DNA from 2 places in the Paenibacillus sp. FSL H3-0321 genome. Region 1 is predicted to be linked to the other one. Evidence: riboswitches for the same ligand, from Rfam matches in the RefSeq annotation. Region 1 holds a riboswitch; the other holds the start of a gene.
The links. Region 1 has a riboswitch for cyclic di-GMP ahead of MHI45_RS30170 (S-layer homology domain-containing protein). Riboswitches for the same ligand answer to the same signal wherever they lie in the genome.
Positions count from the first base shown of each region.

Region 1 (5,602 bases):
AAACTGCGGCAGATCCCCGCTGTTTATAGCCCGGCTGGTTTGCGGATTGGTCAGCAGAATGGAGGTCAGGCCGCTGATTGTTCCCGCAGAGGTTGCAGACTGGTTCAATAATGCAATGTCCTGAGCCTTCTCCTGCATGGCCTGAACAGTATCCAGCTTATAATAATAGGCTGCCAGCGCCTCCCAGCTGAGTGAAAAAGCAGGCATAGGCGCACGCAGCACTGCGAGCGGCTCCGAAACCCCCGAGTACTTACCTTCCTCTTTCGCTCTTGCCGTGATATGCACGGCTTTACCCAGCGTTATCCCGATCTGTTCACTCCATTGTCCTGCGCTGTTGACAGCAATATTAGAGTACAGCCGTTTTTCCCCACTGGACGGATAATAAAGTTCCACTTCCAGCTGGGCCCCTGGTTCAGCAGTTCCTGAAACCACAGATTGTCCTGCAGCAGCAGGTTTGATCTGCAAAGCTGCCGGAGGAGGCAATTCATCGCCTCCAAGGATTTCAAAGCTGGCGATCTGCCCGTAGTACACGCCAACACCGTTATACTCGGCAGGGGAGATACAGATGTTATAACGCCCTTCATCCAGCGGTACACCGCCGATTTTCCCGTCCCATTCATACTCATGAACGATATATTGGCCGTTAAGCTTCGTTGGATATTCACCGCTCTTAATCAGATCCCCGAGGAGCGGGGACGATCCGTCCCGCTGTGGAGTACAGAGGCTGATATTCGTTTTATGATACTCCTGACCGTTGTCGGCCGCGTTGAAGCTGAAGGAGATTTTAACCGATTTTCCCGATTCCGGGTTAAGTTCACTGGGTTCAATCCGCATATTGGTAGCTGCATAGGCCGGAGAGATGAACTTATCCAGACCTGGAAGGATGGGAATATAAGAAATGACCAGCAGCAAAGCAAGCATGAGGTTAAAACGTGCCTTCATGCTGCCGCCGCGCCACTTCCTTTTGAGCGCTCCGAATTTCATGATTTGATCTCCTATCCGTTATAAGTTAGAGTAATTTCAGCTCAGCCAGCAGCTTGTACATCACGACCGCTGCTTCTGCTCTCGTTGATGAGTCTTTAGGCTTCAAAAGCTGTCCGTTACCCTGCACCAGCTTCTTGCCCACCGCTGCAGCTACGGAATCCCTTGCCCAACTGCTAACGCTGCCGTTGTCCTTATATCCGCCCAATTCAGCTTCAAGCTTGGCAGATTCTGCAGCAGAAGCCCGGCTGCCGATAGTGCTGTCTATTGCCCGCATCAGCATCACCATCATCTGTTCACGGGTCAGCGGATCATTACCGTGAAAAAGTCCACTTTCTCCCGTTACGATTCCTGCCGCTGCAGCTGCTTCCACATAAGGGTAGGACCAGTTCGCAGCTGAAACATCACGGAAAGCCGGCGTCTCCGGCCGCTGCGGCTGCAATCCAAGAGTTGCTGCCAGCAGCTTGGTGAATTCAGCCCGGGTCAGGATCCCTTTTGGCGCATAAGCGGTTCCGTTCATCCCGTTCACAATCCCCCTAGCCCCCAGCACCTCTACAGCTTGCTGCGCCCAGTGGCCTGACATATCTGTGAATTCAGCTCCGCGCAGCATTACCGCATATAGTCCGGAAGCTGTAATTCCGGTTTGAACAACGGCGTCTTCCGCCGCAGTCACTCCGCCAATATAGTTCCATATGCCTTTTGCCGGATCGTTGCTATAGATTCCAAGCTTCTCACGGCCTGTCGTCCAAGGCGCTTCCTTCGGGTACCCTACCGTCAGCTTGGCCGGCTTCAGGAACGGAGCACTCGCTTGTACCTGCCACGCTGAACCTGCCTTCAGCAGTTTTTTGCCGGTTGCGTCGAGCAGTACTTCTTTCTCCAGCTCAGCTTGGGCCAAGCTTACAGTGGTATTGTCAGGGAAGGTTCCTGCTGAAATCTCCAGCCGTGCCCAGCCATTCAGTACAGACAAAGTACCTCCAGCACTTCCGATAACCTGACTGTCCTTGGCTCCGGTTACTACAGGGGTCTTCACTTCCGGGGCTGAACCCGGGTTCGGATCTGCGCCTGGATTTGGAACTGCACCTGGATTTGAGGTTGTCCCTGGAGCTGGAGTCGTTCCTGGGGTTGGGGTTACCCCTGGACTTGGAGTGGCTCCCGGACTCGGAGGGGTTGATCCTTCTTTCAGGTCAATCGACTCTATGTAATCATCCTTCTTGCTGTAAAGCAGTTTATCCCCGGTAATGCCGATCAGCTTCGTTCCGGGCTCTATTGCTGGCAGTGATTTCACTGCATATGTAGAAAGGTTCACTTGCTGCAATGTGGCAGCACCGTCCCTCTCCTCTTGAAAAACTGCCTGCCCTTCACCTATCGACATGAAGGCATACTGGGTTCCTCCAGGCTTCATCTCGGTGAGATCCACAGGCAGAGCAGTCAGATCCTTGATATTCAGAATCACATATTTGCTCTCGGAAGCCCCATTTTTTTGCTTAAACAGTACATCGCTGCCGTTAAAAACAAACCAGTCCACATAGCTTGCTCCGCCCAGACTAACCAGTGCACGCGTAGCTCCGCTTTTCAAATGGAGCAGACTGAGCCCCCCGTCACGGGCATTCTTATACACCACATTGCCACCGGCCAGCACCGGGAAACGTCCTTCGCCGAGGTCGGCTTCAACACCCGTAGCCAGATCATGATAGATCATGCTGCCGTAATTTTTGCGCTCGTACCAAACCACACCGACTCCATCCGTAGTCGGATTGCCATATGTGCCAGACTGTTTGTTAAGCTTTCTTCGTGTACCCGTCTCAAGATCGGCAGTGTAAATATCCCAGTTCAGTGAAGACTCCTGCTCTGTTCCTTTGTCGGCCCACACTGCAACGTTGCCGCTCACATAAGGCGCATCCTTGGCAGATGAACCCGATGTAAGAACAGTGCTGGCACCACTGGCCTGATTCATCGCGTGAACCTGCTTCACCCCGTCAGCCTCTGCTTCCAGCCATACGATCCGGTTGCCGGATACGTTATAGTCCGTTCTACCCGGATCGGTCCCGGCAGCCAAAACCTGCTTCATGCTAAGGCCTCCGCTAAACAGGCCCACAAGCATACTCACCGCCACTGCGGACACAACCGTCCGCGAAAACTTCCCTTTCTTTCTAAACCTCATTTACTTCTCTCCCCCAGCGCTATTTGTAGGCACGCCAAAAAACCAAGTGCCTTGAGCGGCCCGGCTGTCTTAACATCCTCCTTTGGATGAAGTAGACCCGTGGCTTTGCGTCTCCGACTTTCGTACGGATTTGCCTTTGTTTCAAACTCGGTTTTTTCTGTCCCGTTATGGGTATGCAGGTGTGACTTTAGTTGTACAGGACTCTTTCTTTATCGGAATTTATCCCTATAAAATTAATAAGTTCTAGTTCTCCCTTACTTATATACCTTTTCCTTTTTTCGGAAATAGGTCTCGTTCTTCGGCATGTGTAAAGATTTAAAACAAATTTAGAAACAAAAAAACGGCATCTCTGCCGTTTAATTGTGTTATAGACTCTCAGGATTCGAACCCAGGCCTTATATAAAGGATTTCACTAACTACTCCTGCTTTAAATGCTTGGCTGCGGCTGCAGGTGCAAACAGTGAGCTTGCAAGCAGAGCTACCGTTCCTTTATACACTGCGTGCGACGCTGCGACACTTCCCAAATGTCCTCCTATGTGCAGGTGAATCACTCCGTGAAGAGAGGACCAAATCGTACCTACAATAAATTCCGCATTTGAATCACCAGCAATTAGGCCTTGCTCTTGAGCGCTGACAATCACGGACAACAAGCGCCGCATAGCAGTAACAGTGCCTTTCATGCTCTGCTCATCCGGTTTGAAATCTGCAAATGCTCCCCCAAACATCAATTTATAGTAGCTGGTATAGCGCTGGCCAAATTCCCAATACACTTCTGCCAGATTAATTAAATACTGCTGCAGATCCTCTGACTGTGAAGCACTCTCAAATTCGCTCGAGAGTATTTTGCAGCCCTCCAGATATAATTGCTGGGCTAAACCTTCTTTATTAGCAAACAGACTGTAGATGATCTTGGTCGAGCAACCCATCTTCTGAGCTACTTTTCGCACGGTGACAGCTTCCGGCCCTTCTTCCTGAAGAATAAAGGCTGCTGCATCAACTACGAGTTGACGAAGACTAGCTGTGTTCTGTAAGCGGGCTTCCTGATAGGTTGTCAGCTTTCTATTGCTTGCGTCAGCAAAATTGTTAGGTTCATTCAACTTAATCGCCTTCTTTAGTTATGTTGTTATTCTCGGGAAACGCAGTTTCCAATCATATACCACGCATTCTATACAGTCGATTCCACAAAGTCAATCCTACATACACATATCTTCTTGCAAATTTTTAAAAAGAAGGTTTGACTTTCTCCAGCCAGCAGGTTACTATGATTTCAACAGGAAACACCGTTACCAACTAACAAGCTAATATTGCTTTGGGCACTGCTTTTAAAGTAATTTTTTTTGCTCAATCGGTAACATCGTTTCCTAACGAATACATCGTTTTAATAGGAGGAGTAATTATATGAATATTCAAGGAAAATGGTCGCTAGTCACGGGTGCCTCTTCCGGCATTGGCGAACAATTTGCAATACAGCTGGCTAAACAAGGAAGCCATCTGGTTCTCGTAGCCAGATCTAAGAACAAACTCGATGACTTGGCAGCGGAACTCGAAAGAAGCTATAACATCAAAGTCGAAGTCATAGCTATGGATCTTACGGAAGCAAGTGCACCAAGGGAATTGTTCCAGCAATGCCAGCTGTTGAAGCTTGAGATTGAGCTGCTGGTCAATAATGCCGGATTTGCCACTCATGGGATGTTCGAGCAAATCTCAGGCCAGCGGCAGCATGAGGAGATTATGTTGAATGTTGCTGCCGTCGTAAATATGACTCATTTATTCTTGCCGGATATGCTGCGCAGAAGCTCTGGTACTGTGATCAATGTATCGTCCACTGCAGGATTTCAGCCGCTCCCCTATATGGCTGTGTATGGGGCAACCAAAGCTTTTGTCTTGTCCTTTACAGACGCATTATGGTGGGAGAATCGTGACCGTGGAGTCCAGTTCTTCGCACTTTGTCCCGGTTCTACAGATACGGATTTCTTCACCGTCGTGGGGACGGACGAAGCTTCAGTCGGGAAGAAAGCAACTCCACAGCAGGTAGTTGAGACTGCGCTGCGCTCACTCGCGAAAAAGAAGATATACACTATTCCAGGCTCGCAAAATTACCTCGGAGCACAGTTGTCCAGATTCGTTACCCGAAAACTGAGTCTGCGGATTGTTGGAAACATGCTTCGCCCAAAATAGCGTATAATGAACAAAATAGAAAATCCACAAAAAGGGGATAGGATACATGATATTGAGCATGAATTGGATTACGCTCAGGGTGCGGGATCTGGAGGCATCCCTTAATTTTTATCACAGCATTCTGGGACTTCCGATTGACCGCAGATTTGAGAGCAGAGGAAGACAGATTGTTATGTTAGGCACGGAGGGGCAGCCCAAGATCGAGCTTATTCAGGGAAGCGACCCGGCTCTGAAGCCGGAATGCGGTGTATCCATTGGGTTCGAGGTGGCGTCGCTGGATGA
Region 1 covers NZ_JBBODH010000001.1:6,851,196-6,856,797, reverse strand. The annotation lists gene MHI45_RS30175 (DUF3289 family protein) at 1-984, opposite strand, end outside; gene MHI45_RS30170 (S-layer homology domain-containing protein) at 1,010-3,142, opposite strand; cyclic di-GMP riboswitch class I at 3,194-3,287, opposite strand; gene MHI45_RS30165 (TetR/AcrR family transcriptional regulator) at 3,559-4,239, opposite strand; gene MHI45_RS30160 (SDR family NAD(P)-dependent oxidoreductase) at 4,541-5,320, shown strand; gene MHI45_RS30155 (VOC family protein) at 5,367-5,602, shown strand, end outside.

Region 2 (5,602 bases), 1.4 Mb from region 1:
AGGAAGCTAATATGTCGGGTTCGGCTTATCTGGCTACCGGCCGCAGTCAGGTGGAAATGATTCAAAGCCAGCTTGGCAGCGAGGTGCCTATCATCGTTGAGCCGGAACGCCGCGATACGTTTCCGGCGATTGCCCTGACAGCAGCCTACCTGTATTCCATGGAAGGCGTTTCGCCAAGCGAGACCGTGGCCATCCTGCCGGTCGATCCTTATGTGGAAGCCGCCTTCTTCGATACAGTAGTGCAGCTTGAGCAAACGATGCAGGAGAGCGGAGCGAACCTGGCGCTGATGGGTGTAGTACCCGAGCATGCTTCAGAAAAATACGGATATATCATTCCTACCAGCGCAGAGGCGGGAGCAAGCGGTTATCTGCAGGTAAGCCACTTCCAGGAGAAACCTGACCGTAAGCAGGCCGAGGAACTGATCAGCCGGAATGCCCTCTGGAACTGCGGCGTGTTTGCGTTCCGCTTGGGCTATCTGCTTGATATTCTGCAGCGCAAGGGATTGCCGCTGAACTACGAGGAACTGCAGAAGCAGTACAAACTGCTTGCTTCCATAAGCTTTGACTATGAAGTGGTGGAAAAAGAGGAGAAAATCGTAGTTCAGCCTTATGCCGGATTCTGGAAGGATCTGGGCACCTGGAACACGCTAACTGAAGAAATGAACAGCAATCATGTAGGCAAAGGGTTCGTGACGGCGGATTCCGAAGGCACATGCCTGATTAATGAGCTGGATATTCCGATTACGGTGATCGGCGCGAAGGATCTGATTATCGCTGCCAGCCCGGACGGGATTTTGGTTACCCATAAAGCGGAGAGTCCGAGAATCAAGGAAGTGCTGAAGTCTTTTGAACAAAGACCCATGTACGAAGAACGCCGCTGGGGCCATTATAAGGTCATAGATTATGTGAAATACGATGAGGGAAATGAAGTGCTGACCAAACGGATTTTTATCGAAGAGGGTAAAAATATCAGTTACCAGCTGCACCATAAACGCAGTGAAATCTGGACATTTGTCAGCGGTGAAGCAAGCATTGTGATTAATGAGAAGATGCATAATGTGAAGGCGGGAGATGTGGTGCGTATACCGGAAGGCACCAAACATGCGATTCTTGCGCTGACGGATGTAGAGTTTATCGAGGTACAGACCGGTTCGGAACTGGTAGAAGAGGATAACATCCGCATCACCTTGGATTGGGAAGATATAGCTTTGCAACAGTTTATCTCTTAGGCCTAAATAATCTATTTAACCAATTGTTGCAAATCCAAAACAGGCATTTAGAACCATTTATTAATTTATTTTTATTAATGCTCTAAATAAAAACTTCATAGGGACGATACTTACGGTAAGAGGGATTAATCCTTCCAAAACGACAAAGGCAAACCTAATCGAAAGATAGGGACGCAAAGCCATAGGGCCTTCGCAAGAGTGGCAGCCTGGCTACCGAAAGGAAGATGATTTTGAAAACTTACCGTAAGTCTCGTCTGCTGTCCACCTTGCTGTCTCTTGCCGTATTGTTAACCGCTGTGCCTTTAGGATTTGGGCTGTCGCCTTCAACCGCAGAAGCCTCATCAAGCACAGCAGTGCCGGTTAATCCGGACGCTTCAGCCGAAGCTGTCAAGCTGCTTAGTAACCTCTATTCCATTACCGGAAAAGGGATCATCTCTGGACAGCACGATTATTTGGAGAGCCCGGATGAATTCAGCAACAAGTTGAAGGGAACAAGCGGAGAATATGCTGCTCTTCACGGATATGAGCTTGGCGTAATTAGCGGCCAGTCGGAGAGTACGGCTGCATCGCAGCGCAAGAATGTGGTGAACAGCGCGATCAACTGGTACAAGAACGGCGGCATTGTCGCAATGACCTTTCATCAGAATCTGCCGGGGACGGCGTACCTCTGGTCCAATGTGCAGAAGCCGCTCACCCAAGCGGAATTTAACAGGTATGTAACGCCGGGCACGACAGAATACGCCAGCCTGATCACGGATCTGGATAAAGTGGCGGTGTCGCTCAAAAGCTTGCGGGATGCGGGCGTTCCTGTACTTTGGAGACCTTATCATGAAATGAACGGCAACTGGTTCTGGTGGGGGAAGAAAAGTAATTTTGCTGAACTGTGGAATATTATGTATGACCGTTTCGTGAACGTTCATCAATTAAACAATCTGTTGTGGGTATGGAACCCCAATGCACCGAATGCCTGGTCTGATCCTTATGCGCTGACCTATCCGGGCGCAAGCAAAGTGGATGTTCTTGCAGCAGATATATATGATAACGACTATATGAATAAGTACTATGACAGTTTGCTTAGTCTGGCTGCCGGTAAACCGATAGGTATTGGTGAGAACGGTGAGATGCCCAGCACGGCCAAACTGAAGCTCTCCCAGAAAAATTTCGTTTTCATGATGAACTGGGGAAAAATGCTCTATGAGAAAAATAGCACAACTACGATTAAGAGTTTCATGAATGATAGCTATACACTGACCCGGAATAAATATAAGAGTTGGAGTGCACCAGCCGCTGCGCCAACGGCAACACCGACGCCGACACCAACAGCAACGCCGACACCAACAGCAACGCCGACGCCGACACCAACGGCAACGCCAACACCGACACCAACGGCAACGCCAACGCCGACGCCGACACCAACGGCAACACCGACAGCGACACCAACACCAACGGCAACGCCAACACCGACGGCAACGGCAACGTCGAAGCCGACGGCAACGCCAACGCCTGACTCTAATGATTCAGTGGAAGCGCCTGTGTTGAGCGGACTTAAGGGAGAATACTTCAAAAACATGACGCTTTCCGGTACGCCGGCCTTGGTGCGCAATGATGCATTGCTTAACTTTAACTGGCGCCAGGGTTCGCCGGATCCTTCAATCGGTGTAGATTCCTTCTCTGTCCGCTGGACCGGTCAAATCAAGCCAACGTATAGTGAGATTTATCAGATTTTTACCACTTCGGATGACGGTATCCGCGTTTATATTAACGGTAAAGCTGTCATTGACAGCTGGATGAAACAGAGCGGAGCCGAGCGTACCGGGAGCATCGCTTTAACAGGCGGTCAGTTGTACGACATCAAGGTCGAGTATTACGAGAATGCCGGTGATGCGAATATCCGCTTAATGTGGCAAAGTCAAAGCCAAGCCAAAGGGACGGTTCCGGCCAGCGCATTGTTTGTGAATGCCGGGGCAGCTGCTGCCAGCCAGACAGAATTGGACAGTACACCCAGCCTGGTTGCAAAACCGGCTTTAGCGACGACAGCAGCACCAGCCGCAACGGCAACAGCAACGCCTGCGCTGACAGCAACACCAGCACCGGTGCCAACAGCAACACCGACATCTGCGCCAACACCGGCGCCAGCACCAACACCTGCACCAACACCAACACCGGTACCGACGCCGGCACCAACACCGACAGCAGCACCTGCTGAGAATGGGCTAAAGGCAGAATATTTCAATAATATGCTGCTGTCAGGCACTCCGGCACTTGTACGTAACGACGCCATTCTTGATTTCAATTGGCGTCTAGGCACCCCGGATGCTGCAATCGGCATCGATTTCTTCTCCGTACGCTGGAGCGGCAAGATTAAGCCGCTCTACAGTGAAACGTACACAATCTATACTACTTCAGATGACGGCATCCGCGTTTGGGTCAATGACAGTCTTGTGATTGACAGCTGGATGAAACAGAGTGGAACCGAACGCATGGGAAGCATCAGCCTGAATGCCGGGCAGCTATATGATATTAAAGTGGAGTATTACGAGAATCAAGGGGATGCCAGAGCGCGTCTAATGTGGGAAAGCCCAAGCCAAGTGAAGGGTACTGTTCCTGCGAGCGCCCTGTTTCTTCCTTCCGCTTCCTAAGCAGAGCGACTGGTTAGCTTCTGTATTCACCGGCGGGTGCTGGTTAAGACGTTACAATTATAATTCCTAAAGTCCACTCTTAGTGGCCCTGCTTATCAGCAGGGCTACTAAGCTATAGCCCCCATTTGGCCTCGGGATGTATGAACCTGCATAGGGAACTCATCCTGTGTGCCGTGGCGGCATTTCGCTGGAGAAAGGAGATTACGATTTGAACACTTACCGCAAGTACCGCCTGTTTAATACGATTTTACCTCTTATATTAATATTTTCCCTGCTGCCCTGGTCAGAAGCGAGGAGTCTTCCGGTTCCCCGGACGATAGTTACACCTGCTGCTGCCATCACTCCCATCAATCCCTCAGCTTCGGAGGAGGCTGCCGATCTGCTCAGCTATCTGGTTGATCTTGGAGGCAAGGGAATGATATCCGGGCAGCATGACTATTTGGAGACCCCGGATGAATTCAACAATAAGCTGAAGCATGCAAGCGGACAATATGCCGTATTGCATGGTTATGAGCTGGGAGCGATTAACAACCAGCCGGAGGGCACCATCGTGAAGCAGCGCCAGAATGTCGTGAAGAGTGCGATCAAATGGCACCAGGGCGGCGGAATTGTGGCGATGACCTTCCATCAGAATTTGCCGGGTACCTCCCCGGATTGGGCTAATGTGCATATGAGCCTGAGCCAAGAGGATTTTGATGCTTATGTTACGCCGGGCACCCCGCAGTATAAGAACCTGATCGCTGAGCTTGATGAGGTAGCCGAATATTTGGGAGACCTGCGCGATGCGGGAGTGCCTGTGTTATGGCGCCCTTATCATGAAATGAACGGGAACTGGTTCTGGTGGGGGCAGAAGGACAACTTCACCGAACTTTGGGATATTATGTATAACCGTCTGGCGAATGTGCACAAGCTGGATAATCTCCTGTGGGTATGGAATCCGAATGCGCCTAATGAGTGGTCGGATGGCTATGAGCCATATTATCCGGGTGCCGGGAAGGTTGACGTTCTGGCGGCGGATATTTATAACAATGACTATAGACAGTCTTATTATGAGAAGCTGCTGAAGCTGGCCGACGGCAAGCCGATCGGGATCGGTGAAAGCGGAGAACTGCCAGACCCGCTCATATTGTCCCGAACGCAGAGTAAATGGGTATATACCATGACATGGGGAAAAATGCTGACCGAGAAAAATAACCTCGAGCAGATTAAGAACTTTATGAGCGATGATTATACCGTGTCGCGGGATGATTATAAATTAATGCTGGTCGGTAAAAACAATAACCCGGCCCCGGTATCCCGAACCGGATTGACGGGAGAATATTTCAATAATATGGATCTGTCGGGCAAAGCCGTCCTGGTCCGCAACGACAATAAGATCGACTTCAACTGGCATGGAGATTCACCGTCTTCAGGAATTGGCAAGGATGCTTTCTCGGTGCGCTGGAGCGGCAAAATCAAGCCGGTTTACAATGAGAAATATAATTTCATAGCCTCCTCGGATGACGGGGTACGTGTATGGATCGACGGCAAACTGATCATCGACAGCTGGAAGAAGCAAAGCGGTGTCAGCCGTGAGGGAAGCATAGTCCTGGAAGCGGGAAGCTCGTACGACATCAAGGTTGAATATTACGAGAACAGTGGAGATGCCAGTATTCGCCTTATGTGGAAGAGCCCAAGCCAGAAGCAGGCGGTTATTCCCAAAGGCGCGTTGACTTCCAAATAATGAAATGAAAG
Region 2 covers NZ_JBBODH010000001.1:5,405,061-5,410,662, forward strand. The annotation lists gene MHI45_RS24190 (sugar phosphate nucleotidyltransferase) at 1-1,229, shown strand, start outside; cyclic di-GMP riboswitch class I at 1,367-1,447, shown strand; gene MHI45_RS24195 (PA14 domain-containing protein) at 1,460-3,868, shown strand; gene MHI45_RS24200 (glycosyl hydrolase) at 4,077-5,591, shown strand.
Region 2: it holds a riboswitch for cyclic di-GMP, as region 1 does, so the genes downstream of both, MHI45_RS24195 (PA14 domain-containing protein) here and MHI45_RS30170 (S-layer homology domain-containing protein) in region 1, are expected to answer to the same signal.